4 regions of the Klebsiella africana genome follow, and region 2 is predicted to be linked to each of the others. Evidence: predicted binding sites of a transcription regulator. Region 2 holds the regulator's gene; each other region holds the start of a gene.

Region 1 (7,372 bases), 2.6 Mb from region 2:
ACGTAGCCAATGCGCTTATCGACTGGAGCCTGGCGCGCGGCGAACCCATCGTCGCCAGCCAGGACTGGCACCCAGCGGATCACGGCAGTTTTGCCAGCCAGCACCAGGTAGAACCCTACACCCAGGGCGAACTCGACGGCCTGGCGCAGACCTTCTGGCCAGATCACTGCGTGCAACACAGCGAAGGTGCGGCGCTGCATCCGCTGCTCAAGCAGCAGGCGATCGCCGCCGTGTTTCACAAAGGGCAAAACCGGGTCATCGACAGCTACAGCGCTTTCTTTGACAACGGTCACCGTCAGAAAACCGAACTGGACGGCTGGCTGCGTGGTCAGGGGGTCGTGGAGCTGACCGTGCTCGGCCTCGCCACCGATTACTGCGTCAAGTTCACCGTGCTGGATGCCCTGGCGCTGGGCTACGCGGTCAACGTCATTACCGACGGCTGCCGCGGGGTGAATCTGCAGCCGCAGGACAGCAGTCAGGCATTTATGGAGATGGCCGCCGCGGGCGCCACGCTCTATACCCTTGATGACTGGCGGGAAACCCACGCCTGATCCCTCCCCCGGCGCGTCCGCGCCGGGTCCTCTTCTGCCGCCGCGTTATCGTCCATAAATTGAACTCTCTCGCAGTTTCAACAGGTTATTGCTGCTAGTCTGGCAAGGCTGTTTTTTCGCCACGCCATTTCCGTGGCGTGGTTATTTTTTTATGTCAAAGAGGAACCACTATGAAACGTTTGCCCTTGTTGGCAGCCTTGCCCTTGCTTTGCGCTTCTGCGCTCTCTGCCCAACCGCTGATGTCCGTCGGCTATTTCAACGGCGGCGGCGACGTCACTGCCGGGCCGGGCGGTGATATCGATAAGCTGGACGTCCGGCAGATCACCCATCTCAACTACTCGTTTGGCCTTATCTATAACGATGAAAAAGACGAGACCAATGCGGCCCTGAAGGATCCTGCTCATCTGCACGAGATCTGGCTGTCGCCGAAGGTGCAGGCGGATCTGCAAAAGCTCCCCGCCCTGCGTAAACAGAATCCGGACCTCAAAGTCCTGCTGTCGGTCGGCGGCTGGGGCGCGCGTGGTTTCTCCGGCGCGGCGGCGACCGCAGAAAGTCGCGCCGTCTTTATTCGTTCCGCGCAGAAAATCATCCAGCAATATGGTCTGGACGGCATTGACCTCGACTGGGAGTTTCCGGTCAACGGCGCCTGGGGACTGGTGGCCAGCCAGCCGGCTGACCGCGACAACTTCACTGCCCTGCTGAAATCGCTGCGCGAGGCAGTCGGTGAGCAAAAGCTGGTGACTATCGCCGTGGGCGCCAATGCCGAGAGCCCGAAAAGCTGGGTGGACGTCAAAGCGGTGGCCCCGGTGCTGAACTACATCAACCTGATGACCTACGACATGGCCTACGGCACACAGTACTTCAACTCGAACCTGTATGACTCCAGCCACTGGCCAACGGTCGCTGCGGCGGATAAATACAGCGCCGATTTTGTGGTCAACAATTACCTGGCCGCCGGGCTTAAACCCAGCCAGATGAACCTCGGGATTGGTTTTTATGGCCGGGTACCGAAACGGGCGGTCGAGCCGGGGATTGACTGGACGAAAGCGGATGCGCAAAACAATCCGGTCACCCAGCCCTATTTTGGGCCACAACAGATCGCGCTGTTTGCCTCGCTGGGCTATGACCTGAGCAAAGACACCTACGTGAAATACAATGATATCGTGGGCAAACTGCTCAACGATCCGCAGAAACGCTTTACCGAGCACTGGGACGATGAGGCGAAAGTCCCGTGGCTGTCGGTGCAGTCCGCGGAGGGCAAGCCGCTGTTCGCCCTCTCCTATGAGAACCCGCGCTCGGTAGCCATTAAGGCGGACTATATCAAGGCGAAGGGCCTCGCCGGGGCGATGTTCTGGGAATATGGCGCCGATGACCAGAACCAGCTGGCCCGCCAGCTGGCGGAATCCCTGGGGATCAAACACTAATCATGGCTGTTCCGCCGCATTGTCGGCGCCGGGCGGCGTGACGCAGGCAGCATCACCTGCAATGCAGGTATATCGCGCCGCCCGGGATAGGTTATGATGCCTGTTATCCGCTGCGCCAGGGGCTGGCGCAGCTTAACCGTTTGACAGGAGGCAGGGGGCCATGGCCTATATCCCCAAAAATTACGCACGTCTGGAAGTGGGTTACCGCGAAAAGGCGCTCAAGCTTTTTCCCTGGGTGTGCGGACGCTGCTCACGGGAGTTTGTCTACTCCAATCTACGCGAGCTGACGGTGCATCACATCGATCACGACCACTCCAATAACCCGGAAGATGGCAGTAACTGGGAGATGTTGTGCCTGTACTGTCACGATCACGAACATTCCAAGTACACTGAAGCGGATCAGTATGGCTCCACGGTGGTGGCGGGCGAAGATGCGCAAAAGAGCGTCGGCGAGGCCACCTACAACCCGTTTGCCGATCTGAAAGCGATGATGAACAAAAAGTAAGCAGGTCTTTCTGACCGCTGCGTGCGGTCGTTCAGCCTGACGCCGTCCGGCGTGGGATCACCCAACGCCGGAACCGCTCCAGGCCAGCGAGCAGTTTATTGCAGCTTAACGGTGGCGATTGGCTTCGGCACGATGCCAAGATCTTCTTTCAGCTGCTGTTTGCTCTTCATCACCATCTGCCCGCGGGTGTCGATGGTCATATGCTGGGCGTCGGTGTTATATCGGGCCTGCCAGAGCATCACCAGCTGCAGGCTATTTTCCTTCTGCTCCGGCGTCAGCGCCACACCATCCGGCCATTTTCCCAGCTCTACCGCCGTCGCCAGACGCTGATACACTTCCGGCGTCATACTGTCGATAATTTGCTCAATATTCATCTTCCGCTCACCTCCGCCTGGAATAATTTGCTGAATCGTTTCTTCAACCCTTAATCTGCTCGCCATTCTGTTCATCAGTGAAGCTTAGCGACGCCGAATTGACACAATAGCGCTCGCCGGTCGGCTGCGGACCATCCGGAAACACGTGGCCGAGATGGGCGTCACAATTTCCGCAACGGATCTCGATGCGCTGCATGCCGTGCGAGTTGTCGGTCAGATAGCGAATGGCCTCATCGCTTACCGGCTCGTAGAAGCTTGGCCAGCCGCAACCAGAGTCGTATTTGGTTTGGGAGTTAAACAGCGGGGCATCGCATACCAGGCAGTGATACACGCCATTTTTCTTGTTGTGCAGCAGTCGTCCGGTGAAAGGCGGTTCGGTGCCATGATGCTGCGTCACGTAAAACTGCATTTCGCTCAAGCCGTTTTTCAGCTCTTCCGGGGTGGGTTTATTCGCCATAGGCTTACATCTCACTTTGCAATGGACTACTTTCGCTGCAATTCTAACAAAACATTAACAATGAAGCGTACACTTTTGTTCTAAACTTATCCGGTGCCCGCAGGCAGCCAGATAATTGTGACTTAAATCACATTTTTATCTTAAATGCCCTTTAAAATTCCGCGCGCAGTCCCCATATGGAATTGGGCTCAAAGGGAGAGTGAGGCAAATCAATCGCGCAAAGGTCTGCTCAGGATTGATTTGTCGCAATGATTGACACGATTCCGCTTGACGCTGCGTAAGGTTTTTGTAATTTTACAGGCAACCTTTTATTCACTAACAAATAGCTGGTGGAATATATGACTATCAAAGTAGGTATCAACGGTTTTGGCCGTATCGGTCGCATTGTTTTCCGTGCTGCTCAGAAACGTTCTGACATCGAGATCGTTGCAATCAACGACCTGTTAGACGCAGAGTACATGGCTTACATGCTGAAGTATGACTCCACTCACGGTCGTTTCGACGGCACCGTTGAAGTGAAAGACGGTCATCTGGTCGTTAACGGTAAAAAAATCCGTGTTACCGCTGAACGTGACCCGGCTAACCTGAAGTGGGACGAAGTTGGTGTTGACGTTGTTGCTGAAGCAACCGGTATCTTCCTGACCGACGAAACCGCTCGTAAACACATCACCGCTGGCGCGAAAAAAGTCGTTCTGACTGGCCCGTCCAAAGACAACACTCCGATGTTCGTTCGCGGTGCTAACTTCGACACTTATGCTGGCCAGGACATCGTTTCCAACGCATCCTGCACCACCAACTGCCTGGCACCGCTGGCTAAAGTTATCAACGACAACTTCGGTATCGTTGAAGGCCTGATGACCACCGTCCACGCTACCACCGCTACCCAGAAAACCGTTGATGGCCCGTCTCACAAAGACTGGCGCGGCGGCCGCGGCGCAGCTCAGAACATCATCCCGTCCTCTACCGGTGCTGCTAAAGCAGTAGGTAAAGTACTGCCAGAACTGAACGGCAAACTGACCGGTATGGCGTTCCGCGTTCCGACTCCGAACGTATCCGTTGTTGACCTGACCGTTCGTCTGGAAAAAGCAGCGTCCTACGAAGAAATCAAGAAAGCCATCAAAGCCGCTTCTGAAGGCGCTATGAAAGGTGTTCTGGGTTACACCGAAGACGACGTTGTTTCCACCGACTTCAACGGCGAAGTTTGCACTTCCGTGTTCGATGCTAAAGCAGGTATCGCACTGAACGACAACTTCGTGAAACTGGTTTCCTGGTACGACAACGAAACCGGCTACTCCAACAAAGTTCTGGATCTGATTGCTCACATCTCCAAATAAGTTGAGATGAACCAGTAATCTGTAAGAGCGACTTCGGTCGCTCTTTTTTTTGTCTGCAGAGATAGGATTGCACAATGATAAATAAGATTTTTGCTCTCCCGGTGAATGAAACTATTTCGCCCGTTATCTCCCGTCGCCAGCTTGACGACCTGGAGCTGATTGTTATCGACCATCCGCAGGTGAAAGCCTCTGTAGCGCTGCAGGGGGCGCACCTGCTCTCCTGGAAACCCGCCGGTGAAGAAGACGTCCTGTGGCTGAGCAACAACACCCCGTTTAAACAGGGCGTCGCCCTGCGCGGCGGCGTGCCGATCTGCTGGCCCTGGTTTGGCCCATCGGCGCAGCAGGGTCTGCCGTCGCACGGTTTTGCCCGCAATCTGCCGTGGACCCTGGAAGGCCATGACGAAGACGACAGCGGCGTGATGTTGACCTTTGCGCTCCAGCACAGCGCCGAAACCATCAAGCTCTGGCCGCACGAGTTCACCCTCTATGCCCGCTTTAAGCTGGGCAAGACCTGCGAAATCGAGCTGGAAGCCCACGGTGAATTCGAAACCACCTCTGCCCTGCATACCTACTTCAACGTCGGCGATATCGCGGCGGTGAAAGTGAGCGGTCTTGGCGAGCGCTATATCGATAAAGTGAACAATGCCGAAGAAGGCGTCCTGAGCAACGGCGTGCAGACCTTCCCGGACCGCACCGATCGCGTCTATCTCAACGCCGACAGCTGCAGCGTAATCCATGACGATGCGCTTAACCGCACTATCGACGTGGTGCATCATCATCAGCACAACGTGGTGGCCTGGAACCCGGGCCCGGCGCTGTCCGTCAGCATGGGCGACATGCCGGACGATGGTTACAAAACCTTCGTTTGCGTCGAAACCTGCTGCGTAACCCAGCCGCAGAAAGCCAGCGAAGAGACCCCTTCTCGCCTGGCGCAGACCATCAGCGTGAAAACACGCTAACCGCAAAAAGCCCCGTTTATCACGGGGCTTTTTCTCTTCTCTACCGGGATGCGCTGTGGGTTAAACCATATCCAGCCGGGTTTTTCGCTGCGGCGGCGGATAGAGGCGATCCAGCTGCGCGAGCTCTTCCGCACTGAGGACGATATCGAGCGCAGCGGCATTCTGCACCACATGCTCAATACTGGCCGCTTTCGGGATCGCCAGCACTTCCGGATGACGAATCACCCAGGCCAGCAGCAGCTGCGCCACCGTCACCCCCCGCGCGTTAGCCATATTAATGATATCGGTATGCTGAAAAAGTCCATTGCGTAAGCGCCCCGCCTGCGCCAGCGGGCAGTAGGCCATCATCGGCAGACTGTGCTGCTGGCACCAGGGCAGGAGATCGTATTCAATGCCCCGCGATGCGAGATGATAGAGCACCTGGTTGGTTGCGCAATGCTCGCCACCCGCCGTCCGCCACAGCGCCTGCATATCGTCGGTGTCCAGGTTAGAGACGCCCCAGCAGCGGATCTTGCCCTCGGCCACCAGCTTCTCCATCGCCTCAACCGTCTCCTGCAGCGGGATATCACCCCGCCAGTGCAGAAGATACATATCGAGATAGTCGGTCTGCAGCCGGCGCAGGCTGTTTTCACAGGCGTGACGCATCGCCGCTCCGCCGGCATGCCAGGGATAGACTTTGGAGACCAGCACCACCCGGTCGCGCAGGCCGCGGATCGCCTGGCCCACCACTTCCTCCGCCCCGCCGTCAGCGTACATTTCCGCCGTATCGATCACGCTCAGTCCATGGTCGATGCCCGCACGCAGTGCAGCCACTTCCTGCTGACGCTGCGCCGCATTTTCGCCCATATACCACGTGCCCAGCCCGATGGCCGGAACCGCCGCCTGCTCGCCAAAGCGTACTGTTTTTGTCACCATCTCCTCCTCCTTAGCTTTCTGCACCACCATAAAGCAAAACAGGGCACAAGGCCCTGTTTTGATGCATGAAGTGCACTGTGATAATGCACAATCAGAAGGTGTAGGTAATCCCGGTGGAGATCAGGCCGCTCCAGGATTTGTCCACCATCGGGCTGTCGGTAATTTCATCCGATAGACGGGTGTAGCGCGCGATACCGTAAACGCTCCAGTCGCCAAGGAAGCGATAGTTAGCCGACAGCTCCAGATACGGGTTCCAACTGCTGTCCGGGTCATAGCTGCGCATACCGCTGCGACGAGACTCATGCTGGGAGACACCATAGTAGTATTCGTTCTGATTGTCGCTGTTCCACTCCACGCCAATACCCGGCGTCAGCGTCAGGTTACCGTTGGTGTAACGGTACAGCCAGGCGAGATCCCAGTTGATACCGTTGCTGTTATCCAGCGTATCGCCGGCAATCGTCGTACGCAAGAAGCCATAGGGCGTGTTGTGGACATAAGAAAGACCGGCCATCACCGTCGATTTACGTTTATCCAGACGACGCATTTGTTCACTGTCGCTGTCGCCCGGCTTGAAGTACATCGGTGACCAGTAGGCGGTAATCGACAGTTTATCGTTGGTGTCATTCCACAGGTAGTACCCCCCGCCCAGCCCGTGGAACCAGAAGTTATCGCTCTCATAACTAATGACCGGCACCGGATAGACATCCGCATCATATTGCTTATACGGATGCTCAACGATGCCTACGCCAGCCCCAAGAGTGAACTTCCCGTCGGCATGCGCCGCGCTGGCGGACGTCGCAATCAGCACGCCGAGTGCCAGAAGTTTGATTTTAGTCACAATCCATATTCCCGT
Region 2 (7,372 bases):
GGTACTTAACGGACCGACTGGCACCTCGCTTTCCGGCGACTCCATAATATTGGCATCCCCTGCGCTGCCGGGACCATCGCTGTCCAGCCGCTGCTGGCAACGCTGCAGCGCAATCTCGCAGGATTCGAGATAGCGCTGGGCAAGATCCGGGGTGAGCATCGTATGCTCCCGGGCCAGGGTGGTCATGGCGTTGATGTGTTCGACGATAAACTGGCTGTGCGTTACCCACAGCTTCATATCTTCCAGATAGTGGGTATTAAACCCCGGCTCCTGCATCGCCTGATTCAGGGAGTTGTAGAGCGCGTTGTGCGCCTGGTTGACGCGCATGCGTTGATAGGCCAGCGCGGGTGCTTTCGGGTCGGGGCTGAGGATCAGGCGAATCGCCTGCTGGTCGGCCTCCAGCGCATCGTGGGCATTTTTTTTCAGCAGGCCGCTCTGCCACTGTGGCCACAGCCAAACCATCCCGCCGAAGGCGATCAGGCAGCCGATAAGCGTGTCGATCAGCCGGGCGATAATAAACTGTTCCCCGTTGAGCGTCAGCAGCTGCAGGGTATACACCGCCGTCACCGTAAAGCCTACCATCGCCCAGCCATAGTGTTTGCGGATGATCAGATAGCTAAGCAGGGTGATCAGCAGCATCCCGCTCAGGGTATAGCTCTCCGGAACGTGAAAGTGCAACGTCAGGCCGGCGATGATCAGGCCGGCGAGCGTTCCCGCCGCCCGGTGGACAATTCGCACCCGCGTGGCGCCATAGCCGTTCTGGGTGACGAAGAGCACGGTCATCAGGATCCAATAGGGCTTAGGCAAGTGCAGGGCGTTGCCCATCAGGCTGGCGATGCTCAGCATCACGCTGATGCGGGCGGCATTGCGCAGCGCGGGCGATTTTAGCGACAGGTAGTTCTTTAGTGCGGGAAACAGCGGTAAACGACGCTCTTTGTCGGCCATCAGATCTCGGGCATACAGCGGACGCTGGGTATGCAGCACCCGGGCGATGCGGCTGAAGTGCCAGGCGCAGAAGTGGCCGACCGGGTTATCCGGATGTTGCCTGGCGATCTTTTCCAGAGCCTCGATCTGTTTATCCATTTGAAAGCGCTGCGGGAAGCGATGATAGAGCATGTCATCCGCCAGCACGCGAAGGCGGGCGGCGACGGTCTGCGCGTTCCAGCGGATCACCGCTTCGGCATGGCTGCGTTCTACCAGCTTTTGCACCTCTTCCGGCTGATGCAGGCTGACCGAAATATGCTCCTGCAGATCCAGCCCCATCTGGAACGCCCGCAGCAGGCGCTTGTGGTCGTTGCGTTGGTTAGCGGCCAACATATGCATCTGCTGATAGCACTGGGTAATCAGGTCGACCACCTTCTGCTGGCGGGTGAGCAGCGGCGGCAGGGCGGTCGACGGATCGGTATGCTGGGTCAACAGACTGTATTTAGCTTCACAATAGTCGGCCAGTTCCCGGTAAAGCAGGCTTAACGACTCCCGCAGCGGCTGTTCGCGCCACAGCCAGAACCAGAACCAGTTAAACACGCCGTACCACAGCGTGCCGAAGGCGTAGATCAGCAGCGGCTCCCAGATGGGCATATTGCCCGCCAGGCTCAGGGTAAAGATGGCGGCGATCAGCGATGCGGGCAGCAGACGCGCGTGCAGCGAACTGATCTCCGCGGTGACGCCGAGCAGCAGCGCCAGGCCGCTGAGGATAAGCGGTAGGGGGATCGCCTGGGCGAGAAGTAACTGCACCACCAGGCTGCATCCGGCAAACAGGCAGCCGCCGATAATCAGGCGTTTGAAAAAACGCTTATGCGGGGTATCAAGACCGGCAATATTGCAGCAGGCGGGGACTAAGGAAAACAGCAGTCCCTGCTGGAGATGCCCGAGCAGAAGACCGATGGCCACAGGCAGACACAGCACCAGCGTTTGCCGCAGTGCATAGTTGACTTCCGGGTGGTAAATCAGCCTGCGCCACATGAGGGAAAAACAAAAACGGCGTACTGCAGGAGCAATACGCCGCTTAGCAACTTAACGGGTGCCGTAGACGACGATGGTTTTACCGTGCGCGGAAATCAGGTTCTGATCTTCCAGCATTTTCAAAATACGGCCAACCGTTTCACGAGAGCAGCCGACGATCTGACCAATTTCCTGGCGGGTAATTTTAATTTGCATACCGTCCGGGTGGGTCATGGCATCCGGTTGCTTCGCCAGGTTCAGCAGCGTCTGGGCGATACGGCCCGTCACGTCGAGGAAGGCAAGGTTGCCCACTTTCTCAGACGTGACCTGCAGACGGCGAGCCATTTGCGAAGAGAGACGCATCAGAATGTCCGGGTTCACCTGGATCAGCTGACGGAATTTCTTATAAGAGATTTCGGCCACTTCACATGCGGTTTTCGCCCGTACCCAGGCGCTACGCTCCTGACCCTCTTCAAACAGGCCTAATTCACCGATGAAATCGCCCTGGTTGAGGTAGGAGAGGATCATCTCTTTACCTTCTTCATCCTTGATGAGTACAGCCACGGAGCCTTTAACGATGTAGTACAGCGTTTCTGCTTTCTCACCCTGGTGGATCAGCGTGCTCTTTGATGGGTACTTATGAATGTGGCAATGAGACAAGAACCATTCAAGGGTAGGGTCTGTTTGCGGTTTGCCAAGCACCATGCGCGGTTATCCTCTGTTATAAGCTATCTCCGGGCGCCGACACTACACGGCGTCCGGGCATGCAATCGTATTGTTTCCCTATACCTGGGAAGCTGGCTGATGATTTTTCGACAGCCCGTAATGTGAACTCCTCTGCATACATGCAGTACATCAATGTATTACTGTAGCATCCAGACTGTTTTAGCATAGCTTTCGCCGCATGTCTCCTGGTGTCTCGCTTCAGCATGACGCAGGTCGCCTTCCGTTGCGAGAATTGTTATGTGCGCGTAATCTGACAGGAATATTGCGATACTGGAGTTAAATTTTATGCAAGCGCGTGTGAAATGGGTAGAAGGGTTAACCTTTATCGGGGAGTCCGCATCGGGACACCAGATTCTGATGGACGGCAACTCCGGGGATAAGGCTCCCAGCCCGATGGAGATGGTGCTGATGGCGGCGGGCGGTTGCAGCGCGATCGATGTGGTCTCCATTCTGCAAAAAGGTCGTCACGACGTGACCAATTGCGAAGTGAAGCTGACCTCCGAGCGTCGCGAAGAGGCTCCGCGTCTGTTTACGCATATTAATCTGCACTTTATCGTCACCGGTAAAGCGCTGAAAGATGCCGCGGTCTCCCGGGCGGTGGATCTGTCGGCAGAGAAATACTGTTCAGTGGCGCTGATGCTGGAAAAAGCGGTGAAGATCACCCACTCCTATGAAGTGATCGAGGCGTAGTCTTCGCCTGGTGTTGTATCGAATCTCAATCCCGGCCTCCTGGCCGGGGTTTTTTCTTTTAGCCTATCTTACGGCCTTCCATCAGGCGCTCGACCAGCGGCGTCATGATAAGCTCCATCGCCAGCCCCATTTTACCGCCCGGCACCACCAGGGTGTTCATGTGCGAGATAAACGACCCCTGCAGCATCGCCAACAGCCAGGGGAAGTCGATATTTTGCAGATTGCGGAAATGGATCACCACAAAGCTCTCGTCCAGCGAGGGGATCGCTTTGGCGGCAAACGGGTTGGAGGTGTCCACCGTCGGCACGCGCTGAAAGTTGATGTGGGTGCGGGAAAATTGCGGCGTAATGAAGTTGATGTAATCTTCCATCGAGCGGACGACCGAGTCCATCACCGCCTCCCGGGAGTGGCCGCGTTCGCTGGTGTCGCGAATAAGCTTTTGGATCCACTCGAGGTTAACGATAGGCACCACCCCGACAAGCAGGTCGACATGGCTGGCGACATCATGCTGCGGCGTGACAACCCCGCCGTGCAGCCCCTCATAGAACAGCACGTCTGTCGGCTCCGGCAGTGGCTGCCAGGGAGTGAAGGTCCCCGGCACCTGATTCCACGGCACGGCTTCGTCATAGGTGTGCAGGTATTTCCGCGACTGGCCTTTTCCGTGGCGGCCATAGTCGACAAAGGTCTGCTCCAGCAGGCCGAAGTCGTTCGCCTCCGGGCCAAAGTAGCTGATATGTTTGCCCTGATCCCGCGCCTTACGGATCGCCATGTCCATTTCCGGGCGGGTGTAGCGATGAAAGCTGTCGCCTTCCACTTCCGCGGCATGCAGGTTTAGCTGCGCGAAGATTTTGCGAAAGGCAAGGCTGGTGGTGGTAGTGCCCGCGCCGCTGGAGCCCGTGACGGCGATCACCGGATGTTTGGCAGACATAACAACTCCCTGGTTAAACGATGTAGTGGCGTCGCCTTAGCCGTTAAACAGCGCACGCGGCATAATATTGACCGTCTCATGCAGTTCCGACCACACAAGGACCGCTTCTCCGCGTTTCAGCTGCTGTTTTACATCGGCGACTTTATCGGCAAGTGAACGTTCATGTTCACCATAATCGGTGCCTTCACGTAACACAAAGCTTTCAATCAGGTTATCCAGCGTTTCGGGATCCAGATCCTGCCAGGGAATAATCATGCGGGAACCTCCAGCCAGCGGTTTAACCAGTCGGGAATGCGTCTTTCCAGCCACATTTCCGGTTTACGCAGAGTGCCGCTGACGAAGCCAACGTGGCCGCCTTGTTCGGTCAATTGATACTCTACGTTCGCCGGCAGTTGCTCCTGCGGCGGAATAGAGTGGTGATCCATAAACGGATCGTCTTTCGCGTGAATAATTAGCGTCGGCTTAGTGATATCGCTCAGCCGCGGCATGGCGCTGCATTGCCGGTAATAATCCAGCGCATCGGCAAAGCCATGGATCTTGGCGGTGATCATATCGTCAAATTCCCGGATGCGGCGCATCCCTTTGAGCTGGCGTAAATCGACGGGCAGCGAGCCAGGATACGCTTTCAGCTTGCGTGAGGCGTTGGCTTTTAACAGATTGAGCAGATAGCGCTGATAAACCCGCGAGAAGCCCTTATCCATATGATAGCTGCAGGCTTCCAGCATGAAAGGCGCGGAAACGATCACCGCGGCATCCAGCGGGCAGCGGTCGCCTTCTTCTGCCAGCAGGCAGCCCAGCATATTGCCGCCCAGCGAATAGCCGACGGCCGCGGTCGGCGCGGGGCCAAACTCACGCTGCAGCCAGTGCAGAAACCAGGTGCCATCTTCCGTTTCGCCGGAGTGATAAATGCGGTTATTGCGGTTAGGTTCGCCGCTGCAGCCGCGAAAATGCATGACTACGCCCAGCCAGCCGCGCTGCATCGCCGCGTGCATCAGGCCATGGGCGTACGGGCTGTGCAGACTGCCTTCCAGGCCGTGAAAGACGACCAGGCGCGGCTTATGGCGCGCCTGGTACGGATCTTCGCTCCAGGCGAGATCGACAAAATCGCCGTCTGGCAGCTCAAGGCGCTGCCAGTGCGGAGTGAAGCGCAATTTACGGCGGATCAGCCGCGGCAGCATGGTTTGCAGATGACGATTGCCCACGCCGCGCATCGGATGGAACTCACGCGAATCGTTTTCGGGGGGCGTCATGTCTGTGGGGATGATTTCAACCATAGCACCAGAACAATTAATAAACGTGATGATGACTATACCGCGCAGGGCGCGCAGGAGTTAGCCAATATGTGGTCAGTGGGTTCAGGTTACACCAAAAACAAACCATTGATGTCACTGATGACCAGACCACGGGCGGGCAGAAACCCATCCTGCCAGCGGCATCGCAGACGCAGGCAGGATGAGGAAGAAGTGATTAGCCTTCCTGAAGCATGCGCTCCAGCTGCTCCTGTGCCTCCAGCCAGGCCATTTCGCACTCCTCCAGCCCGGATTTCGCGCTGGCCTGCTGCTGCAGGCATTCAGTCAGTTCCGCTTTACGCGAGGCGTCGTAGAGTTCGCTGTCGCCAAGTTTCTCTTCTGCACTGGCCAGCTGCGCGTTGAGCTTATCCATCTCTTTTTCCAGACGGGCGATCTCTTTGCGCAGCGGTTGGGTCTGGCTGCGTAGCTCCGCTTCCCGACGCTTCTGGTCTTTGCGCGCCTGGGCGCTATTGCCGCTCTCTTTTGGCGCCTCGCCGCTCTGGGACTCCTGTTTTTGCGAGTCGCTGAGCCATTGCTGATAATCTTCCAGATCGCCGTCGAACGGTTCGACTTTACCATCGTGAACAAGGTACAGATCGTCGGTGGTGGAGCGGATCAGGTGGCGATCGTGCGATACGACCACCAGCGCCCCTTCAAAGTCGATCAGCGCTTCGGTTAAGGCCTGACGCATATCGAGGTCAAGGTGGTTGGTCGGTTCATCGAGCAGCAGCAGGTTAGGGCGCTGCCAGACAATCAGGGCCAGCACCAGGCGCGCTTTTTCTCCACCGGAGAAGCGGCGGGTTTCTTCGCTGACCTTATCCCCCTGGAAGCCAAAGCCGCCCAGATAATCGCGCAGCTTCTGCTCCAGCTCCTGCGGCGCCAGGCGCGCCAGGTGCTGCAGCGGCGACTCATCGGCGCGCAGGAACTCCAGCTGATGCTGGGCGAAGTAGCCGAGCTTGATGCCTTTGGCGAGGCCGATCTCGCCGCTCATGGGCTGGAGTTCGCCAGCCAGCAGCTTAATCAGCGTCGATTTCCCGGCGCCGTTGCGGCCCAGCAGGCCGATACGCGACCCCGGCACCAGGTTAAGCTTGATGGAGTCGAGGATAATACGCTCGCCGTAGCCAGCGCTGACTTTCTCCATCTTCAGCAGTGGGTTAGGCAGGCTCTCCGGCTGGCGGAAGCTGAAGTGGAACGGGTTATCCACATGCGCCGGGGCGATGAGCTCCATCCGCTCCAGCATTTTAATACGGCTCTGCGCCTGCTTGGCTTTGGTAGCTTTGGCGCGGAAGCGATCGATATAGCTTTGCAGATGCGCAACGCGCTGTTGCTGGCTTTCGTACATCGCCTGCTGCTGAGCGAGGCGGGTGGCGCGCTGCACTTCAAACGAACTGTAGTTGCCGGTGTACTCAAACATCGTCTGCTGTTCGATATGGATAATTTTATCGACGATAGGATCGAGGAAATCGCGATCGTGGGAAATCAGGATCAGCGTCCCCGTGTAGCCCTTCAGCCACTTCTCCAGCCAGATCACTGCATCAAGGTCGAGGTGGTTAGTCGGTTCATCGAGCAGCAGCAGGTCGGAGCGGCAGATCAGCGCCTGGGCGAGGTTAAGGCGCATACGCCAGCCGCCGGAAAAATCGCTGACCGGCCGCTCAAGCTGTTCATTGCTGAAACCCAGACCGTGCAGCAGGCTGGCGGCGCGGGAACGGATGGTCCAGGCATCGATGGCGTCCAGCTTACCGTGGACGGTGGCGATAGCATGGCCATCGTTGCGTTCGTTAGCCAGCTGGAGCGCGGC
Region 3 (7,372 bases), 1.4 Mb from region 2:
AATAATCCTTTGCCCAACCATTGCGCCAGCGTGCCACGCTTTTCCACCAGCCAGTACCCCATATCATCCAGCTTGACGATCACGCCTACCAGGCCATAGACCCCGATGGTGACCAGAATGGCGATGCCGGAGAGGATCAGGATCTGATTTAGCAGTGGTGCTTCCGCCACAATGCCGAGGGTGATGGCGACAATTTCCGCGGACAAAATAAAATCGGTGCGAATTGCCCCTTTGACTTTGTCACGCTCAAAGGCCAACGGATCGCGCTCCGCCAGCGCTGCAAGACGCTGCTGCCGCCGTTCGGGATCCTCTTTGTGCTTGCGTGCCTCCAGACTGTGCAGCACCTTCTCCACCCCTTCGAAACAGAGAAACGCACCGCCCAGCATCAACAATGGAGTAATCGCCCAGGGGATAAAGGCGCTGATCAACAAAGCCAGTGGCACGAGGATCACTTTGTTAACGAACGACCCTTTTGCCACTCCCCAGACCACAGGCAGTTCGCGATTCGCCCGCACCCCGGTAACCTGTTGGGCATTGAGAGACAAATCGTCACCCAGCACCCCCGCCGTTTTTTTCGCCGCGACCTTGCCCATCACAGAAATATCATCCAGCAGCGTGGCGATATCATCGAGTAACGTTAAAAGACTACTTCCTGCCAAAATGATTTTCCTTCTCTTTTCATCAATGTCTCCCTCGAGTATGCGTTAAAAAACGGCCGGTGCCCAAGGTACAACTAGTCAATATAAATTTAACAAGCTCACGCAAATTAAGCGCTCGCCAGCACGATTGTTTTCACGTTTACTATATGTCCCCTTTCTATCTCTGCACCGTCGTGAGGAAGTATGTCTACCCGTCAGCTGTTACCGCTTATCGGGGCGCTGTTTGCGCTGTATATCATTTGGGGCTCAACCTATTTTGCCATCGCCGTCGGCGTCGCCAGCTGGCCGCCACTCATGATGGCCGGCATTCGCTTCCTTTCCACCGGCGTGCTGCTGCTGGGCTGGCTGCTGGCCACCGGTCATAAACTGCCGGCATGGCGGCCGCTGCTTAACGCTGCACTTATCGGAATTTTACTGCTTGCCGTCGGCAACGGCTTCGTCACCCTGGCTGAACATCAACATGTCCCCTCCGGCATCGCGGCGGTGATGGTTGCTACCGTTCCGCTGTTCACCTTGTGCTTCAGCCGCTTTTTTGGCATCGCCACGCGTAAACTGGAGTGGCTGGGCATTGCGATTGGCCTGGCGGGTATCGTGATGCTAAACAGTGGTGGCAATCTGAACGGCAACCCCTGGGGCGCGCTGCTGATCCTGATCGGCTCATTAAGCTGGGCCTTCGGCTCGGTTTACGGGTCGCGGATCGTGCTGCCGACCGGCATGATGGCGGGCGCTATCGAGATGCTTGCCGCCGGGATCGTCCTGCTGGCCGCTTCCTGGCTAACCGGAGAAACCTTAACCCAGGCGCCCTCCTGGTCAGGGATTGCCGCTCTGGCCTATCTGGCTATCTTTGGCTCGCTTATCGCCATCAACGCCTACATGTTTTTAATCCGCAATGTCACCCCGGCAGTGGCCACCAGCTACGCCTATGTTAATCCGGTGGTCGCGGTTCTCCTCGGCACGGGGTTCGGTGGCGAGAGCCTGTCACTCATCGAGTGGCTGGCGCTGGCGTTGATTATTTTCGCCGTGGTGCTGGTAACGCTGGGGAAATATCTCTTCCCCGCCGGCAGCAAGGCTACCCCTTGTAAGGCGTCGAAGTAAGCGCCAGCTCGCGGATCCCCTGCGTATCGATCTGCGCGTCATGCCCGGCGCCGCAGATCCACTCTTCAAGACGCTCGGTGAGCGCCTCATCATTCAGCTTCAACCGGCCGCGCAGGGCACATTCCCAGATGATAAGTACCCGCCAGCCCTGCTCTGCCAGATGTTGCCGGTCGCGGGCGTCGCGCGCCACGTTGCCGGCGATTTTATCCAGCCAGAATGCCGTCCGGGTGGCCGGTACTTTAAACAGATAACAGTCATGGTGATGCCAGAAACAGCCGTGAGTAAAGATAACGCAACGGTAGTCGGGTAAAGCGAAATCGGGGCGTCCCGGCAGCGCGCGATCCTGGGCGACAAAGGTGAATCCCGCCCCCGTCAGCAGCGCCGCTATCCGCTTTTCAATCGCCGTATCGCGCGTGGCGATAGCCCGCATATTTTTACTGCGGGTGGCTTTATCGTGAACATCCGCCATCGTTATCATCCGCTTCACGACGCGCCACCGCCTGAGCGATGCGCGGCGCCAGGAGTCTCGCCACCGCGGCAAAGACCGGAACCACCACCGAATTGCCGAACTGGCGATAGGCCTGGGTATCCGATACTGGAATGCGAAAACGCGTCCCCTGCGGCGATTCAAAGCCCATTAGCCGGGCGCACTCGCGCGGTGTCAACCGGCGAGGCCGCCGCTGCTGATTTTGCGGATCGTCAAAGTGCTTCTCACCCAGCGCCCGGTCCCAGCCGCGATCGACAAGAATTTCGGCACCATCTTTATAGTAGCGGGCAGACAGCGTCCGGGCCACACTGTGGGGGTTGCTGGGGTCAACCAGGCCATAACCAAAACCATTGCCCCGCGCCTGATGCTTGCGGGCATAACGATAAAGATATTTCCACAACACCGCGGTGAGGATAAATTTTGCATCGACCGTCGGCTCCAGCAGCTCGCCAAACGTTGGCCGCACCGCTGGGTACTGCGCCGCGATGGCGCGGAGCGTAAATCCTTCATGCAGCTGCAGATCGCGACGGAAACCCACCAGCACGATACGCTCCCGGTGTTGAGGCAAGAAATGGCGTCCATCGATCACCTTGGGATCATCCGGCCCGATATGCCCCGCGTCAGCCACTTCATAGCCCAGCTCATCCAGCGTCTGCATGATGATGCGGAAAGTGCGCCCCTGATCGTGACTTTTGAGGTTTTTAACATTCTCCAGCACAAAAATAGCCGGCTGACGGGCAGCGATAATTCTCACCACATCAAAAAACAGTGTTCCCTGGGTTTCGCAGGCAAAACCGTGGGCGCGGCCCATGGCATTTTTTTTGGACACCCCGGCAAGTGAGAAAGGCTGGCAGGGAAAGCCGGCCAGCAACACGTCATGCTGAGGAATGGCTTCACGAATATGCTGTGCCGCCTCCTCGTCACTGACCTCAGGACGATGGCTGAGGGTAATATCGCGGATATCTTCATTAAAACGATGCTGCTGCGGATCGCAGTACCAGTTAGCCTTATAGGTACGCACGGCGTGCTTGTTCCACTCGCTGGTAAAGACGCATTGTCCGCCGATAGCTTCAAAACCGCTGCGGATCCCGCCGATGCCGGCAAACAGATCGACAAAACGGAACCCATAGTGCGGATGATGAGCAGGCGGGGCCGGCAGCAGTGTTGCAAGGTGGGCGATCTCCTGCGGACGTAAACGTTCCGCCGCGCGGTTGAGCGTCACTACGCGCTTGAGGATTGCCGCGCTCCAGTGCTGCTCCCCGACGCTTACCAGCTCGGCGACCAGCGTTTTCACATCATAGATCGTCATCAGCTGACGCAGCAGCGCCTGAGCCTCTATCCCGGCCTGCTCTGCCAACGACAACGACCTGTTTTCCTTAATTAACTTTTGCGGCATATCCTCAACCAGCGCGGACGATTTTTGCAGAGAGTACCATAAATCAATGGTCGGTTGACGCCTGCGGTGCAAAGCGGCGTAAAACCGCTTCATCCAGCGCCAGCGGCTCGCCCTGCAGCTCCGCGCTGAGCTTGGCCATAAATTCGACGAGAAAGCGCGCATTATGCTCGGCCATCGCTCTGCCTCTGACTGTTTGCATGCTTTCCGGCAGGCGCAGGAGTTTGCACTGGAAATGGTCGAGAGCATATTTTCTGTCATCCAGCGCCCGCTGGTCGGCAAAGGGATCAGCGGCATCAAATAAGATGGTGTTCAACGCGCCGGCGACAGCAAAGACCCGCGCCAGGCCAATAGCGCCCAGCGACTCGAGCCGATCGGCATCCTGGACAATTTTCGCCTCCAGCGTGCGCGGTGGGATCGCCGCGCTGAAGCTGTGCGCCTCAATTGCATGGCTCACCGCCGGGTAACGCTCCACGGGAAAATCAGCAAATGACGACTGCAAAATAGCGAGGGTTTTCTCAGCGGCCATCATTGAGGAGCGGCTTCGCTCGGGATGATTTTTAGGCAGACTGACGATGTCATGAAAATAGCAAGCCGTGAGAAGTACCAGCCGGTCGACCTCCTCACCCGCGGCCAGCTGAATGGCCGTGGCCCAGACGCGACGAAAATGGGACAGATCGTGCGCGGCATCATCCTGCGTGTGATGCGTGAGTATCCAGTGCTCAAATCGTTGCTGCCAGTCAACCAGGTCCATAAGCTTTCCTCTATATGAAGGTCAGCCCCGAGCATAGCAACTTTACCGCGGATTATCTTGCCCACCGCGGGATGGCCGGGTATACCAGACGACCGCGCCGAGGATGGATCCAATACCGCCGAGGACTAGCATGCCCAACAGCGCACCCAGCCATTTCCCTGCCGTGGTTCCAAAATCGCCGTCCACACTGGCGCCGGGAACGCTCTGAATTTTGCCAACCACCCACCAGTAACGCACAATGACCCAGATACAGTATCCGCAAAAAGCATACAACGCCCATAACGCGAGCTTCCCTCCGGGGCTGCGTTTTGCCTGCTCTTCCATCTCTTTCCTCTCCGTGACACAACACACTACCGCCACCTAAAACGTGACTAGCATCACATTATACCGCCAACACGCGTCACAGGCAGCAGTTTCATCTCTTTCTTCTGCACCATCTCGCGACTTCTGCTGCCAATGCGCACAGACTGAAGAGGTGTCTTGATTATTTCCCCGTACGCTTGAAGCTATTCACTCTTTAAATAACGCAAGCTGAGTTAATAATTATCTGGTTATTTCCATTCACAAAAAATAAATTTCCATAATGAATAACTCTTTTGCATATAATTTATACAATCCATTTCATAAAATTAACAACAACCAACTAGATATTCAATAAAGTATTGCTATATATGAAAATTATAGGTTGGATGGAAATATTTAATTTTAATATAAAGAACCATATTGAAATAATTGGAAATATTTTACATCATTTATTTACATATTTTATTTTAAATAAAAAAGAACTTAGTCGTTAGTATCTGATAGTCATTCCGGAGGGATTGTCATAATTCATAGCAATTATTATTAAAAGGGAATATATAATGAAAAGAAAAGTACTGGCACTCATAGTACCGGCACTCTTAATGGCCAACGCCGTTAATGCCGCGGAAATCTATAACAACAACGGCAACAAACTGGACCTCTACGGTAAAGTCGACGGCCTGCATTACTTCTCTGACGACACTTCAGAGGACGGCGATCAGACTTATGTTCGCTTTGGTCTGAAAGGCGAAACACAAATTGCCTCAGAATTAACGGGCTACGGTCAGTGGGAATACAATATTCAGGCAAACACCACCGAAAAAGAAGGCGCGAATTCCTGGACCCGTCTCGGCTTTGCCGGTCTGAAGTTTGCCGACTGGGGCTCACTGGATTACGGTCGTAACTACGGTGTGGTTTACGACATTGAATCCTGGACCGATATGTTGCCGGAATTTGGCGGCGATACCTACACCCAGACCGACGTCTACATGACCGGCCGTACCAACGGCGTGGCCACCTATCGTAACAGCGACTTCTTCGGCCTTGTCGATGGCCTGCACTTCGCCCTGCAGTATCAGGGTAATAATGAAAACGCCGGTTCTGGCGAAGGCACTAATAACGGCGGTGATCGTAAACTGGCGCGGGAAAATGGCGACGGTTTCGGTATCTCCAGCTACTACGATCTCGATATGGGCATCAGCTTCGGTGCAGCCTATTCGTCTTCTGACCGTACTCATAACCAGCTGGCAGAAGCTCGTAGCAGCCACCGCTACGCCAATGGCGATAAAGCCGATGCCTGGACCGTCGGCGCGAAATATGATGCCAACAACATCTATCTGGCCGCCATGTATGCTGAAACTCGCAACATGACCTTCTACGGCAACGATAGTTTTGGCGGGATTGCCAACAAGACGCAGAACTTCGAAGTAGTCGCGCAGTATCAGTTCGACGACTTTAATTTACCGCTGCGTCCGTCTGTGGCTTATCTACAGTCGAAGGGTAAAGATCTCTACACCTATTCTCGCTACGGCGACAAAGATCTGGTCAAGTATGTCGATATCGGCATGACCTACTACTTCAACAAAAATATGTCCACCTATGTGGATTACAAAATCAACCTGCTGGATGAAGACGACCGCTTCTACAAAAACAGCGGTATCGCGACCGATGACATCGTCGCCCTCGGTCTGGTCTATCAGTTCTAATCCCCATCTAAGCCCGCGCTCAGCGGGCTTTTTCTTGTTCCCGCTCCGTTGAGATCACTCTTTTCGACATTGCCGCTTTCCAGGCGCACTTTCCCTCTTTATGATGCGTTTAAACTCGTTCGGGCAACATTCAGCGGTAAAAACACAAAAGGATCAGGCGCGCAGGCGTTTTACGCTGAAACCAGGACGATGATGATGGCGATACCCCAGCACGGGCGTTATACCTGAAGCTAACGGAATCATCGAAGGGGAATGGTCTTACGAGGAAAAAGTGGCGGAGAGAGGGGGATTTGAACCCCCGGTAGAGTTGCCCCTACTCCGGTTTTCGAGACCGGTCCGTTCAGCCGCTCCGGCATCTCTCCGCTGTGATGGTTGCTATAATGCCAGGATCTTTGGCATTTTAATAGCATCTGTTTCGGTAATCGTGTTCAAGTGACGACTTTGCGAGCAATATGATGTTTAAATGGCCCTGGAAAGCAGATGATGAGTCCGGCAACGCAGAGATGCCCTGGGAGCAAGCGCTTGCCATTCCGGTTTTAGCCCATCTTTCGCCCTCTGAGCAGCAGAAGCTTACGCAGATGGCAGCCCGTTTTTTACAGCAAAAGCGGCTGGTGGCATTACAGGGGCTGGAGCTGACCCCGCTGCACCAGGCGCGCATTGCTATGCTCTTTTGTCTGCCCGTTCTTGAGCTCGGTATCGAGTGGCTGGACGGTTTCCATGAGGTACTCATCTACCCTGCCCCGTTTGTGGTGGATGACGAATGGGAAGATGATATTGGACTGGTTCATAATCAACGGGTAGTACAATCGGGACAGAGCTGGCAGCAGGGTCCAGTGGTGCTGAACTGGCTGGATATTCAGGACTCGTTTGATGCCTCAGGCTTTAACCTCGTAGTGCATGAAGTGGCGCATAAGCTTGATACGCGAAACGGCGATCGGGCCAGCGGCGTGCCTCTGATCCCGCTGCGCGAGGTTG
Region 4 (7,372 bases), 2.3 Mb from region 2:
ATATCGTCGGATCGCGCCAGGCCCAGGAGCAGGTAACGGGCCTGCGCACCGATCTGTATAAAGTGGCGTTCTCGCCTGCGGCGGTGAAGAAAGCTCTGCAGCTAATGGGTCATGAGGTGGGCGACAGCCGCTACGCGGTGCAGTTCAGTGACCAACAGCTGCAGCAGATTAAAAATATCATTAACACCTACCTTCACTAATTTACGTATCCGCCCCGGCCTTCACTGGCTGGGGCAAGACCTTGTATTTGCGACGCTACGCGTCGCCAGTAAACAGGAAACGGTTATGAAAGTAATTTGCACCTCGCCCTCATTCGCCAAATACAACGATGCGCCCATTTCAGCGCTGAAAGAGGCCGATCTGGAACTGGTCATGTTGCCTGCCGATGCCTCGACAGAAATGCTGGCTCAGCATCTGCCTGATGCCATAGCGATGATTGTCGCCTTTACCGACATCAATGAATCTCTGCTGGAAAAAGCTCCCAGGCTTAAAATTGTCTGCAAACATGGCGTTGGTGTGGATAACATCGATCTTAACGCTACGCGTCAGCGCAAAATTTTTGTCACTAACGTTCCTGATGCCAACAAGCATGCGGTGGCCGATTTTGCTTTTGGCTTAATTCTCAATACTGCCCGCCAGATTTCTCAGGCCATCAGTGAAACGAAAGCAGGCAACTGGCCTCGTATTTTTGCCACTGATGTGTATGGCAAAACGCTGGGGATCGTCGGTTTAGGCCATATTGGTAAGGAAGTGGCGCGACGTGCGCGCGGATTCAATATGCGAGTGCTCGCCACCGACGCCTGGCCAGACAGAGAATTTGCACAAGAACACCAGATTGAATATGTCTCACTGGATACTCTGACGGCGCAAAGTGATTTTATTAGCCTGCATACCCCTTTAACCCCGGAAACTGAAAATATGTTTAATGCCGCCCGGCTGCAACAGATGAAATCAGGGGCATTCCTGATTAATGTTTCCAGAGGCGGCATTGTTGATGAACACGCTTTGTATGAAGCACTGAAATCAGGACACCTCGCCGGAGCCGCAGCTGACGTTTTTCTCGAGGAGCCTTGCGCTACGCACCCTTTATTTACGCTTGCGAATTTTGCGCCAACATCTCATATTGCTGGATATACGGATGGCGCAATTAGCAATATTAGCGCGCGCTGCGTCAACAATATTATTAGCTGCGTCTGTCGCGGTGAACGACCTGAAAACATTATGAATTCGCTGTAAATAACGAGGTGGGAAGCATGCCATTCCCACCAATATAACGAACATCTACTCAGAGCCGAATATATGAACACGACAGCTAACACTACTCGTATTCGCTGGTGGATAGCCGGATTAATGTGGTTGGCTATTGCCATTAACTATATCGACCGGACAGTATTATCTGCCGCAGCCCCACATCTAATAGATGAACTGAAACTCGACCCCGAAATGATGGGGTTTATCATGGCGGCTTTTTTTTGGTCATACTCGTTATTACAGATCCCCGCAGGATGGTTCGCCGATCGTTTTGGTCAGAAAAAAGGTCTTGGTTTAGCCGTCGCCTGGTGGTCAATTGCCACCTCAATGATGGGCGTTGCCACGGGTTTTAAATCACTTCTGGCATTGCGACTGGCTTTAGGTGTTGGCGAGGCCGCCGCCTACCCCAGCAACGCCGGGATCGCCGCACGCTGGTTTCCGGATAAAGAGCGCGCCACCGTATCCGGACTCTTCGATAGTGCGTCAAAATTTGGCGGGGCGATTGCCATGCCGCTTATCGTCTGGATGATCTACACCTTTGACTGGCGACTGACCTTTTTGATCATCGGCAGTGTGGGCATTTTATGGGTTATCGCCTGGTATTTTATCTATGCTGAAAACCCAGAAGAACACAAACGCATCAGTCCTTCAGAAGTGCGTATTATTCGCGATGGCCAAAAACAACATCACGGCGACAAAACCGTATTGCCAATGAAATGGTATAAGCTCTTGCGTTATCGTAACATTTGGGCAATGTGCATCGGTTTTTTTACCATCAATTATACGTCCTATTTTTTCATTACCTGGCTTCCCACTTACCTGGTAAAAGAGAAAGGTATGGATTTTATTAAAATGGGAATGGTAGCCGCTCTGCCTTTATTATGCGGGATGGTGATTGAGGTTTTTGCTGGCTGGGCCTCAGATCGTCTGGTACATAAGAAAATACTGTCTCTCACAGCGACCCGTAAACTGTTTTTGACTATCGGCTTGCTTATGGCACTTTGTATCGGCTTTGCACCATTTACCGACTCTGTGTTTATGACCGTCTTTCTCTTGTGTGTCGCCAAATCAGGCACGACGGTCGCCGCATCACAGGTTTGGGCCTTACCGGGTGATGTTGCCCCCAAAAATAGCGTCTCAATTGTCGCTGGGCTGCAAAATACGGTTTCGAATATGGGAGGCGCAGTCGGTCCTATCATTACGGGTGCGATCGTTGCTGCGACAGGCTCATTCAACTGGGCACTGATTTTCTCGGCCATTCTGGTCGTTATCGGGATAATCAACTACCTGTTCCTGATGGGTAAAATTGAACCTATCAATGACAAGGGTGAAAAATCACCCGTCCTTAATGCTGCTGAACAACATTAAGTCCAATCCGCCCGGTAGGGGATGCCACCGGGCGTAAACACATTGTTACCCTCGCAGGTAAATCGTTCCGCGCAGATAGGTGGTCGCCTGGCCGCCGATCAGCACCCGGTCGCCCTGCCACTGGCAGCGCAGGTCGCCGCCGCGGGTGGAACCCTGGCGCGCCATCATGGTGGTTTTCCCTAGTTTTTCGCCCCACCAGGGGATCAGCATGCTATGGGCGGAACCGGTGACCGGATCTTCCGGCACCCCTTCCCCCGGGCAGAAGAAGCGGCTGACAAAGTCATACTCCTCATCCGCCGCGCTGACGCAGATCATTTTGCCCAGCGTTCGCAGCCGCGCCATATCCGGTTGCACCGCTTCAACCTGCTGGCGATCCGCCAGCACCACCAGATAATCGCGCCCTTCCCGCACTTCAACGGCGGCCTCGAGTCCCAGCCCGGCCAGCAAATCTGCCGGTGGGTTATCCACCGGGGTTGTCGACCACGCCGGAAAATCGAGCGTCAGCCAGTCGCCGTTCCGGGTGACCCGCAGTTCACCAACAAAGCGGGTGCTAAAGAGAATCGTCGCCGAAGGATGGTCGAGATATTCGAAAATAACGTGCGCTGCGGCGAGGGTCGCGTGGCCGCAGAGGTTGATCTCGGCGAGTGTGGTAAACCAGCGTAGCTCATAACCCTCGTCGGTACGGACAAAGAAAGCCGTTTCGGACTGGTTATGCTGTTGGGCCATTTTCAGCAGCACATCGTCGGCTAACCACTCGCTGAGGGGGCATACGGCAGCGGCATTGCCACCGAAGTTTTTATCGCTGAAAGCATCGACCAGATAAAATTGAATTTCCTGCATACACTGTCCTTACTTTTTTTACTTTCCTTCAACATGACATAAAAGCGTCTTCCTGACACTATCCATAGCAAAATTAATTGCTTAACCGCAGCCAGCCCCTTGCGATGAAATGAGACTCAGATCACAAAATGATTGTCTTTTCGCCAGCAATCGTTTTAAGATCAGCGTCACATCTTCCCCTGAATCACCAGTCCAGAGCTTATGACTACGAATACGGTCTCACGCAAGGTAGCGTGGCTACGTGTCGTGACGTTGGCCATTGCCGCGTTTATTTTTAACACTACAGAATTTGCCCCTGTCGGGCTGCTGTCGGATATTGCCGACAGCTTCGGCATGGAAACCGCGCAGGTGGGCATGATGCTGACCATCTACGCATGGGTGGTGGCGCTGATGTCGCTGCCGTTTATGCTGCTAACCAGCAAAGTGGAGCGCCGGCGCCTGCTTATCGGCCTGTTTATTCTGTTTATCGCCAGCCACGTCCTGTCGTTTTTTGCCTGGAGTTTTGACGTGCTGGTGATCAGCCGCATTGGCATCGCTTTTGCGCATGCGGTGTTCTGGTCGATAACCTCGGCGCTGGCTATCCGCATGGCGCCGCCGGGTAAACGGGCGCAGGCGCTGAGCCTGATCGCCACCGGTACCGCGCTGGCGATGGTATTTGGTATTCCGATTGGCCGCATTATCGGCCAGTACTTTGGCTGGCGAATGACTTTCCTGGCGATCGGCCTCGGCGCGTTAGCCACCCTGGCCTGTCTGGTGAAACTGCTGCCGACCCTGCCGAGCGAACATTCTGGCTCGCTGAAAAGCCTGCCGGTGCTGTTCCGCCGCCCGGCGCTGGTCAGCGTATATATTCTGACCGTGGTGGTGGTGACCGCCCATTATACCGCCTACAGCTATATCGAGCCCTTTGTCCAGACCGTGGCAGGCCTGAGCGGCAACTTTGCCACCGTGCTGCTGCTGATCCTTGGCGGGGCCGGTATTATCGGCAGTATTCTGTTCGGCAAGCTCGGTAACCAGCATGCGTCAGGGCTGATAAGCCTGGCAATCGGCCTGCTGCTGGCCTGCCTGCTGCTGCTTCTGCCGGCCTCGCATAACCCGCACCACCTGATGCTGCTTAGCATCTTCTGGGGGGTGGCAATCATGATTATTGGCCTCGGTATGCAGGTGAAAGTGCTGGCCTCCGCGCCGGATGCCACCGACGTCGCCATGTCCCTGTTCTCGGGCATCTTTAATATCGGCATTGGCGCCGGGGCGCTGGTCGGCAGCCAGGTGAGTCTGCATCTGTCGATGGCCTCTGTCGGCTATGTCGGCGCCATTCCGGCACTGGTGGCGCTGGTCTGGTCGCTGATGATTTTCCGCCGCTGGCCGGTATCGCTGGAAGACCATCAGCCGCACCACTCCTGAATCCGTCGCACAAAAAAGCCCGCCGGTATCGCGCCGGCGGGCTTTGTCTCTCTGCGCATCGCGGGCGGTCAGGGATGCCAGGTCGAAATGATCTCCAGCACACCGTTAATAATAAACTGCACGCCCATGCAGACCAGCAGGAAGCCCATCAGTCGGGAAATCGCTTCGATCCCACCCTTGCCAACCAGACGCATAATCGCGCCGGAACTGCGCAGACAAGCCCACAGAATCACCCCTAACAGTAAAAAGATGATCGGCGGTGCCGCCAGCACCACCCACTCCGGGAAGTCCACGCCGTGTTTAACGGTCGAGGCGGAGCTAATAATCATCGCGATGGTACCCGGGCCGGCGGTACTGGGCATTGCCAGCGGCACAAAGGCGATATTGGCGGTCGGTTCATCCTGCAATTCTTCCGATTTGATCTTCGCTTCCATCGAATCGTGGGCTTTTTGCTGGGGGAACAGCATGCGGAAACCGATAAAGGCCACAATCAATCCCCCGGCGATACGCAGCCCAGGTATTGATATGCCGAATGTATTCATCACCACCTGACCGGCATACCACGACACCATCAGAATGGCGAAGACATACACCGATGCCATTAACGCCTGCTTGTTACGCTCGGCGTTGTTCATATTGCCCGCCAGGCCGAGGAACAGCGCCACGGTTGTAAGTGGGTTAGCCAGCGGCAAAAGCACCGCCAGGCCGAGCCCTATTGCTTTAAACAAATCGAACATAGTTAATTAAAGTCCCATTTAAATTCATTTTTTCAGGATGATTTCGTTCCGTGAGTATACCGGCTTCGTTGGATTCGACACCAGCTCGGGTGATAAACCATTTCCGCTAAAAATTAACAAGCGTTAGAAAAACCGCAAACAGTGACCCACGTCAGATATTTTTCTTTTAGCAAATCGTGGCATCGGCGAATTCATAATGTTGACTTATGATTGCCTGGGCAATAGTATCACCTGCAACTAATTACTTGCCTGGGCAACCATCATGAAAAGTACCAGCGACCTGTTTAATGAAATGATCCCGCTGGGTCGCTTGATCCAGATGGTTAACCAGAAAAAAGATCGCCTGCTCAACGACTACCTCTCACCTATGGATATTACCGCGACCCAGTTTCGCGTGCTCTGCTCCATTCGTTGCGAAGTATGTATTACCCCCGTTGAGCTGAAAACCGTGCTTTCCGTCGACCCGGGCGCGATGACGCGTATGCTTGACCGCCTGGCGTGCAAAGGCTGGATTGAACGGTTACCCAACCCCGCTGACAAGCGCGGCGTGCTGGTGCAGTTGACGCCGGACGGTGCAGCCCTTTGCGAGCAGTGTCATCAGGTTGTGGGTCAGAAGTTACACCAGGAGTTAACGAAAAATCTGTCGGCGGACGAAGTCGCCATGCTTGAGCAACTGCTCAAGAAGGTCCTGCCGTAAAAATAAGAAGAGGTAAGATGATGTCCAGACGTAATAATGACGCCATCACTATCCATAGTATTTTGTCGTGGATCGAGGATAACCTGGAATCGCCCCTGTCGCTGGAAAAAGTGTCTGAGCGCTCAGGTTACTCCAAGTGGCACCTGCAACGTATGTTTAAGAAAGAGACCGGCCATTCTCTCGGCCAGTACATCCGCAGCCGCAAGCTGACGGAGATTGCGCAAAAGCTCAAGCAGAGCAATGAGCCAATCCTGTACCTGGCGGAGCGCTACGGTTTCGAGTCGCAGCAGACCCTGACGCGAACGTTCAAGAACTATTTCGATGTTCCGCCCCACAAGTATCGCATAACGAATGTACCTGGCGAGTCCCGCTATCTACATCCGCTAAATAACTGATGTTAATCGCCTGCACTATAAAAGACGTATTGAGGAAATCATGAAACTATTCGCTGCCGCAGCTATCGTACTCCTGTCGCTGGCCTCCAGCCTCAGCTATGCGGAGCAAAACACCACGCCGGTGCGTCAAAACCAGCGTGATACAATGATTATCCCTTCCGAACATAATGATTCGCCATTTGATTTCAATCATATGGCGGCTGGTAATGATAAATCTGACGAACTTGGCGTGCCGTACTACCAGCAGCACGACCTGTGATGCCATTACACGCATAATTGTGTATAGCCCCGTCTCCGGGGCTTTTTTTTATCCGCGGGCCATACCCGGCCGCACCAGACGTAAGCCGAAGACGTTAATGTAGAGCCCGGCCATAATCAGCACCGCCCCGGTGAGCTGCAGTCCGCTGAGCGTCTCCCCCAACAGCAGTGCGGCGCTGGCCATTCCCACCACCGGCACCAGCAGCGACAGCGGCGCCACCCGCCAGGTTTCATAGCGCCCCAGCAGCGATCCCCAGATGCCATAGCCGACGATAGTGGCGATAAACGCCAGATAGAGCAGCGACAGTATCGTCAGCAGATCGATGTGTTGCAGACTCGCCAGCATGGTCTGCGGGCCATCAATCAACCATGAGGCCAGCATAAACGGCAGCACCGGGATCAACGCGCTCCACACTACCAGCGAC

What was found. The regulator CRP, encoded in region 2, controls carbon source genes, mostly activating them, when cyclic AMP is high. The targets are predictions, from matches to a motif close to ATGTGANNNNNNTCACAT.
Positions count from the first base shown of each region.
Region 1: a site for CRP is predicted at 3,427-3,444, ahead of msrB (peptide-methionine (R)-S-oxide reductase MsrB). Genes of this name have one in related genera too.
Region 3: a site for CRP is predicted at 4,754-4,771, ahead of drpB (cell division protein DrpB). Genes of this name have one in related genera too.
Region 4: a site for CRP is predicted at 3,569-3,586, ahead of LGL98_RS13065 (sugar transporter). Genes of this name have one in related genera too.

Region 1 covers NZ_CP084874.1:3,073,107-3,080,478, forward strand. Annotated here, with positions in the region: gene pncA (bifunctional nicotinamidase/pyrazinamidase) at 1-551, shown strand, start outside; gene chiD (chitinase ChiD) at 722-1,975, shown strand; gene yajD (HNH nuclease YajD) at 2,136-2,480, shown strand; gene LGL98_RS15000 (YeaC family protein) at 2,576-2,854, opposite strand; gene msrB (peptide-methionine (R)-S-oxide reductase MsrB) at 2,898-3,311, opposite strand; gene gapA (glyceraldehyde-3-phosphate dehydrogenase) at 3,650-4,645, shown strand; gene LGL98_RS15015 (D-hexose-6-phosphate mutarotase) at 4,720-5,604, shown strand; gene LGL98_RS15020 (aldo/keto reductase) at 5,665-6,519, opposite strand; gene LGL98_RS15025 (MipA/OmpV family protein) at 6,611-7,357, opposite strand.
Region 2 covers NZ_CP084874.1:416,036-423,407, forward strand. Annotated here, with positions in the region: gene LGL98_RS01895 (YccS/YhfK family putative transporter) at 1-1,962, opposite strand, end outside; gene crp (cAMP-activated global transcriptional regulator CRP) at 2,014-2,646, opposite strand; gene LGL98_RS01905 (OsmC family protein) at 2,953-3,357, shown strand; gene LGL98_RS01910 (phosphoribulokinase) at 3,416-4,285, opposite strand; gene LGL98_RS01915 (YheU family protein) at 4,322-4,540, opposite strand; gene LGL98_RS01920 (hydrolase) at 4,537-5,496, opposite strand; gene LGL98_RS01925 (ABC transporter ATP-binding protein) at 5,753-7,372, opposite strand, start outside.
Region 3 covers NZ_CP084874.1:1,806,529-1,813,900, reverse strand. Annotated here, with positions in the region: gene LGL98_RS08745 (DUF808 domain-containing protein) at 1-659, opposite strand, end outside; gene yedA (drug/metabolite exporter YedA) at 843-1,754, shown strand; gene LGL98_RS08735 (very short patch repair endonuclease) at 1,729-2,223, opposite strand; gene LGL98_RS08730 (DNA cytosine methyltransferase) at 2,204-3,604, opposite strand; gene LGL98_RS08725 (phosphohydrolase) at 3,681-4,388, opposite strand; gene drpB (cell division protein DrpB) at 4,431-4,712, opposite strand; gene ompC (porin OmpC) at 5,252-6,397, shown strand; tRNA gene LGL98_RS08710 (tRNA-Ser) at 6,670-6,759, opposite strand; gene mtfA (DgsA anti-repressor MtfA) at 6,850-7,372, shown strand, end outside.
Region 4 covers NZ_CP084874.1:2,667,716-2,675,087, forward strand. Annotated here, with positions in the region: gene LGL98_RS13045 (dihydrodipicolinate synthase family protein) at 1-200, shown strand, start outside; gene LGL98_RS13050 (phosphoglycerate dehydrogenase) at 286-1,236, shown strand; gene LGL98_RS13055 (MFS transporter) at 1,300-2,619, shown strand; gene LGL98_RS13060 (PhzF family phenazine biosynthesis protein) at 2,665-3,459, opposite strand; gene LGL98_RS13065 (sugar transporter) at 3,661-4,860, shown strand; gene LGL98_RS13070 (MarC family NAAT transporter) at 4,929-5,597, opposite strand; gene marR (multiple antibiotic resistance transcriptional regulator MarR) at 5,860-6,294, shown strand; gene marA (MDR efflux pump AcrAB transcriptional activator MarA) at 6,315-6,689, shown strand; gene marB (multiple antibiotic resistance protein MarB) at 6,730-6,948, shown strand; gene eamA (O-acetylserine/cysteine exporter) at 6,997-7,372, opposite strand, start outside.